Regions from separate parts of the Trichocoleus sp. ST-U2 genome, predicted to be linked through region 1. Evidence: predicted binding sites of a transcription regulator. Region 1 holds the regulator's gene; each other region holds the start of a gene.
The links. Region 1 encodes NtcA, which controls nitrogen genes in cyanobacteria. Its sites were predicted from a motif close to TTTGTANNNNNNNNTACAAA; they were not measured.
Positions count from the first base shown of each region.

Region 2: a site for NtcA is predicted at 1,264-1,283, ahead of lipB (lipoyl(octanoyl) transferase LipB). Genes of this name have one in related genera too.
Region 3: a site for NtcA is predicted at 1,075-1,094, ahead of crtR (beta-carotene hydroxylase). Genes of this name have one in related genera too.

Region 1 covers NZ_JAMPJY010000023.1:58,694-60,967, forward strand. The annotation lists gene fabI (enoyl-ACP reductase FabI) at 1-540, opposite strand, end outside; gene ntcA (global nitrogen regulator NtcA) at 920-1,591, shown strand; gene NC996_RS16340 (DUF3084 domain-containing protein) at 1,839-2,274, shown strand, end outside.
Region 2 covers NZ_JAMPJY010000035.1:16,830-19,103, reverse strand. The annotation lists gene NC996_RS20335 (FHA domain-containing protein) at 1-449, shown strand, start outside; gene lipB (lipoyl(octanoyl) transferase LipB) at 464-1,159, opposite strand; gene raiA (ribosome-associated translation inhibitor RaiA) at 1,658-2,274, shown strand, end outside.
Region 3 covers NZ_JAMPJY010000004.1:54,742-57,015, forward strand. The annotation lists gene NC996_RS03720 (COP23 domain-containing protein) at 148-987, opposite strand; gene crtR (beta-carotene hydroxylase) at 1,301-2,203, shown strand; gene aroH (chorismate mutase) at 2,260-2,274, opposite strand, start outside.

The sequences.
Region 1 (2,274 bases):
TCCTAATTCAGATGCCAGGTAACGGACACTCATTTCCAGTCCAGACTTGGCAATTCCCATCACGTTGTAGTTGGGGATCACCTTAACGCCGCCTAGATAAGTCAGCGTGACAATGCTGCCACCTTCTGTCATCAGTGGTTTTGCTGACCCAGCAAGTTGTACCAGCGAATAGGTACTAATTTCTAGAGCTTGGGTGAAGCCAGCACGAGTAGTGGTACTAAAATCACCTGATAAATCTTCCTTGTTCGCAAAAGCAAGACAATGGATCAGGATGTCTAGCTTGCCCCACTTATCGCGGATGGCGTCAAATGTAGACTGAATTTGGGTCTCATTCTGGACATCGCAGGGTAAAAATAAGCTGGGGTTGAGGGGTTCTACCAACTCTGCCACTTTTTTTTCAAAGCGGCCTCGGTCGTCTGGCAGGTAAGTCACTCCTAGATTCGCACCCGCTTGGTGCAGTTGCTGAGCAATCCCCCAGGCGATCGATCGATTGTTGGCAATGCCGGTGACAAGGGCGTTTTTTCCGGTTAAATCTAGCATAAATGTCGATTTTGAAGGCAATATTAGAGGATATCCGATTTAGGGGAGTATTCAAGATCGCGATCGCCCGGAGCAAGGCTGTCTAGTACGGGTAAGGAGCGTGCCTCCTTACTCACCATGCATCCCACCCGATAGCGCAGATACTGTCAAGATATCAACATTTTCCGTCATAATCTTACTTGCCTTGAGCAGGGAGAGAACTAAAGAAGGTAGCCGGGGAAACTACTTTAAAATTTTGTATCAAATAGCACAAAAACCGCTTGGAAGTCAGTTTATCTGTGTCTAATGTCAGAAAACTCTCATAGTTGTTTTGCTATGGTTAAAGTTCCTCCGACAGAAAGTTGCAGAAGTCTGTAGGGCAGCATTTAGGAAAAAGGAAGTGGCAGTGACGCAAGATAGACCGCTAGCAGCTGTGTTCCGTCAACTGGGAGGTGGGGCGTTTCCACCCGTGGTGGAAACTTTTGAGCGGGGCAAGACGATCTTTTTCCCAGGAGACCCGGCTGAACGGGTATACTTTTTGCTCAAAGGTGCAGTAAAGCTGTCTCGCGTGTATGAAGCTGGGGAAGAAATTACCGTGGCGCTGCTGCGAGAAAACAGCGTTTTTGGAGTACTGTCCTTAATTACAGGGCATCGTTCGGATCGGTTTTATCACGCTGTAGCATTTACGCCAGTGGAGCTGCTTTCGGCACCGATCGATCAGGTAGAGCAATCGCTCAAGGATAATCCGGAGCTATCGATGTTGATGCTGCGAGGGCTTTCTTCGCGCATTTTGCAAACAGAAATGATGATTGAGACATTAGCTCACCGAGATATGGGATCGCGCTTGGTGAGTTTTCTATTGATTCTGTGCCGTGATTTTGGCGTTCCTACCGCCAATGGAATTACGATCGATCTGAAGCTTTCTCATCAAGCGATCGCTGAAGCAATTGGCTCCACTAGGGTAACAGTCACCCGCTTACTGGGAGATTTGCGGGAGGAAAAAATGATTTCTATCCACAAGAAAAAAATTACGGTACACAACCCAGTTACACTGAGTCAGCAGTTTACTTGAAAACAGCTAGAGGCTTTGGTCAGGTTGTCGGTTAGGTTGTCGGTTAAAACGGCATGGTAGCGCGAGCAAGTTATCAAGTTTTAACATTTAGTCGGGAGTTCAGTTAAAAGGTCTCAGGTTTTAAGCGGATAGTTTTCAACCTTGCAACCTTTAACCTTTCCGATTTCACCTTCGATCTTTAATTCCTGTTAACCCTTTCTCTAGCCTGCGATGCGATAGGCTGTAACTGGAATGACTGTAGCAGACAATGACCGACAGTGCGCTCTTCCTGATTTTGTCTATTTTAGTGTTGGGAAGCGTCATCGCAACGGTAGGCGATCGCATTGGCACGCGCGTGGGAAAAGCACGCCTGTCGTTGTTCAATCTGCGTCCCCGCAAAACAGCTGTTTTAGTAACGATTCTAACGGGACTAACGATTTCTGCCTCAACACTGACAATCATCTTTGCGACAAGCGAACAATTGCGGATTGGAGTTTTTAGACTCCAAGAAGTGCAGAAAAAACTCAAGACAGCAAGTAAGGATATTGCTAAAGCGAACGAGCAGAAACGGAAAACCGAAAGCGAACTTGCTAAAACCGCCGCCCAAAAAGAGCAAGTAGAGAAGGAACTCGCTCAAGCTCGCACCCAGCAATCTGTCGCTCAGCAGCGCTTAGATGCGATTAATCGATCTTTGGCAGCTGCGC
Region 2 (2,274 bases), on a different contig from region 1:
CGGTCATGGCGATTTGGTTTCATGGACCCCAAGGAGTGACCGATGAGGATATGCTCAACATTTGTCAAGCAGTGAGCGCCCTCCATAAAATCACAATGGATTTGAGCAATAAATATCCCGTGCCCTTTCCGCTGCGAATTGGGGCAGGAATTAATACGGGTTTTGCAATGGTTGGGAACACGGGCAGTGGCGATCGCCCCGATTACACCGCGATTGGGGATACGGTGAATGCGGCATTTCGTCTGGAATCTGCCACCAAGCAACTGGGTCTGGATATTGCTGTGGGAGAAACCACTCACGAATATCTCATCTCTTTGGCAAAGCAAGAGACTGGTTTTAAGCAATATATCGTCAATCTAAAGGGCTATGAAGTGCCCACCGTGACCTACGCAGGCTCCTACGCTGACTTAGATAGTTTTTTGCAGGTCAATACGCTCAATAAAGACTAAACAGCAATAAACAATTAGCAATTTTGCACAATTAGCTGAACGTGGAAAACTTCCGCAAAGGCTTTCGCCACTTCTTGGCGCACCTGGTGCAAGTCAATTCCGGGTACGAACTGGGCAAGACTGCCAACCGACTTATCAGCAATGCCGCAAGGGACAATGCGCTCAAATCCGGTGAGGTCGGGACAAACATTTAAGGCAAAGCCGTGCATAGTAATCCACTTGCTGACCTTAATGCCAATCGCTGCTACCTTACAGCCTTCCAGCCAAACGCCAGTCATTCCGGCAACGCGATCGCCCTTTAACCCGTAAACATCCAGCACCCGAATCAATACCTCTTCTAACTGCCGCAAGTACCAGTGCAAATCTTGCTGGTAATAGCGCAGATTCAGGATTGGGTAACCCACCAGCTGACCCGGACAGTGGTATGTTACCTCACCCCCCCGTTCCACTCGGAAAACCTCCCAGTCGGTTGCTGCGGGGTCAAACTTAAGAAATTCTAGACTGGCTCCCTGCCCAAGCGTGTAAACCGGCGGATGCTCTAGCAAAATCAGGGCATCCGCCAGACTAGGATCGTTGATGCGTTCGGAAACCAGCGATCGCTGCCAGTCCCAAGCTGCCGAATAGGGCATCTGCCCCCGATTGTATAACCGGAGTTGGCGCAGTTGCTCCGAGGCTTTCCCAGCAGACCCTTCAGACTTACTTAAAATCATGGCAAAAATCAACAGTAATTTGACTTATATTTTTTGCATAATTAATCTGCTGGAATCAAGAAATGTCAAAAGATGCAAAGGATTCTGAAGAGAAGTCAAAGGCATAAGTTCTCTAGAATACAAAGTGCTAGTGTTGAAGTTATAACCTCAAGTGTTGAGGGAGGATGTCTCTTCAAAATAACCCCAAAGATAGACTTGGAGATCGCAACCAAGCTGGGGAATGTACATTAGTTAAATAGCACCCTAGGAAACCTAAACAAGAACATCGGCAGTTGCTTATTTGCGATAGGGCTGCTGACAACCCCTCTAGCTGAGGGACTGCCAGCAAGAACATCCTAGCAACAGTGTGAAATCGGTAAAAATTTGCTACTGCTCAAAGTTTTGGCTCCGTTCAACGTTTGCTAACACCAAAAAACGGGAACGCGATCGCTACTGAGAAAGCCGCAATTCTGCTGAGCTTTCTGAATTATCACAACGGTACAGCATGGAGTATCCGGTATGAAGCTTGTTATCCACGGCAAAAACATTGAAATTACCGACGCGATTCGTGAGTACGTAAATCAAAAAATTGACAAGGCAGTCAGCCACTTTCAGAGTTTGACGAGCGAAGTAAACGTGCATCTTAGTGTGGCTCGCAATCCCCGGATAAATCCAAAACAAGCCGCTGAGGTGACTATCTTTGCCAACGGTACAGTAATCCGTGCTGAAGAGAGTAGCGAGAGTCTCTACGCGAGCATCGACCTAGTTGCCGATAAAATTGCCCGCAAACTCCGGAAATATAAAGAAAAGCGTCTGGATAAGAAGACTCAGACTCAAATGAAGACTGGCATTGTGGTAGAACAAGAGCCAGTGCCAGAGGATCTCATTGGTTCTCGCACCCCCGAACTCCCCTCAGAAGTGGTGCGTACCAAGTACTTCGCAATGCCGCCAATGACGATGGACGAAGCCTTGGAACAGTTGCAACTGGTGGATCATGACTTCTATATGTTCCGCAATGCCGAAAGCGGTGAGATTAACGTTATTTATGAGCGCAACCACGGTGGTTATGGAGTGATTTTGCCGCGTAATGGGAATGGACATACCCATCACAAAAATGGCAAAACTGACAACCACAG
Region 3 (2,274 bases), on a different contig from region 1:
CGATCGCCATCTGTAAATAAATAAAATTGTCTGGCTTCCAGACGGCTCAATATTGGGAAGCCAAACAATTTTGTATCTTCTCTATTCTATTGATTGTGCTGATTATGCGATCGCGGGTTTGAGTCTCTTGTCACCCATCAACAACTTTTAACGGAAGTTACCAGGATTTAGTCGAGGATTGGCTCGATTCGAGCGCATCGGCACTCCGCCTTTCAACTGGGTGCCGGTGCCACCATCCGCTCGATCTAAGAAAGGTCGCAAGTTAACGCTTTGTGACCTACGGCTGGAGCGATTGGTGGTTCCGCCGAGGGAAGATAAGCCCAAGTTTAAGAGATCGTTGAGCATCTGAGCATCCCGACCCCCAACAAAGGTATTGACGCCCTCTGTCACCTGTCCGCTGTCAGCAATGCTGATATTTTGGAAAACGCGATCGCGGATTAACTGCGGATTTTCACCGGGAGGTACAGTCAGGACAATCCGACAGTCTGGATTTTTCTGAGTCGTGATGCAAACAACGTTGTAGTTATTTTCCACCGATGCCCGCATTTCCTGAAGACCATCGGGTCGATAAGATTCTAATCTGCGACTAATTTCGTTACAGCGTCTCTCCGCAGTCCAACCACCGCCTAAAGGACTGGGAGTTGCCCAAGCATAAGCTTGCTCGGGTTGGCTTTTCGGGTGATACATCACCATATACTGACTGTTCGTTAGCTGGCAGGTAAACCGTGGCTTGTTAGCTGTTGTACTATTCTCTGATTCCGTTCCTGGACTAGTGGTGCTATCTGGACTCCCATCGGTGTCTACCACAACATCCCCATCCGAGGTCTGAGTATTCTCATCTTCTACACCCGGCAGTTGCGCTTGCTGAACAGAACCTGCAAAGGCGATACCGCTATTCAGTAGCATTGCTACACCAGCAGATAAAGCCACACTTTTGACAACTAAGGACTTTGTCTCAGACGCGAACCTAGACAGATATGGTGACATATCAACAATCCTCCTGTATATTTTTTGGCTATCGTTAGCATCATTTGAATTAAATGAGCTAATTTCATAAATCTTTATAAATTGGTCTCCGTAGCGTATACTACGAAAGCACGACTAGAATCCCCCGCTTCCCTAGTAGGAATAAGGGTAAGAAGTCAGGAAAATAGCTCGTATTTTTTGAAAATTGTCAATCAGTGGGTACAGTTTCTCGTGTATCCAATGTTGCACAACATATCCCCCTAGATGCCATAGTGACGGGAAAACCGAAGCAAAGTTCCCGCAGAACCCTTAAATCATTCAAAAGGAGAAAACAATGTTGTTGGAGGCACAAAAGCCGCTGACAGTTCCCAGACATTTCCTGGAACCGCCTGCGTCCCTAAGCCCAACGCTACTCATGTTTCTAGCCGCCGTAGCGATGGTTGTGCTATCAAACTTTGGTTATTGGCTCTGGGAGTGGCCTCACTGGTGTTGCTTTGTCACAAACACGATCGCCTTGCACATTTGTGGAACGGTGATTCATGATGCTTGTCATAATTCTGCCCATCGTAACCGAGTCATCAATGCCATCCTGGGACATGGCAGTGCGCTGATGTTAGTCTTTGCCTTCCCAGTATTTACTAGGGTTCATTTGCAGCATCATGCCCATGTAAATGACCCGGAAAACGATCCAGATCATTACGTTTCTACTGGCGGACCCCTGTGGTTAATTCCGGTGCGGTTTTTATACCACGAAGTATTTTTCTTTAAACGGCAGCTGTGGCGAAAATATGAACTTTTGGAATGGTTCTTGAGCCGCTTATTTGTCGGGACGATTTTCTATATTTCAATTCAGTACCACTTCTTAGGCTACATTCTCAATTTTTGGTTTATCCCGTCTGCCCTGGTAGGATTGGCGCTGGGATTGTTTTTTGATTATTTGCCGCATCGCCCTCATCAAGAACGCGATCGCTGGAAAAATGCCAGAGTCTACCCCAACCCCATCCTCAATTTGCTGATCATGGGGCAAAATTACCACCTCATTCATCATTTGTGGCCTTCCATCCCCTGGTATCACTACCAGAATGCTTATTACGCCACCAAGCCCCTCTTAGATGAAAAAGGCTGTTATCAAACTCTGGGAATCTGGCAAGGAAAAAATTTCTGGAGCTTTTTATATGACGTTTTTTTAGGCATCCATTTTCACAACAAATCACCTAAAAACCTAGAAAATAGCTAATAAATGTCATTAGTGATTCGTCAATGACTGGGGACGAATCACTAATGACAAAAACCTCAGCGATGAAACGA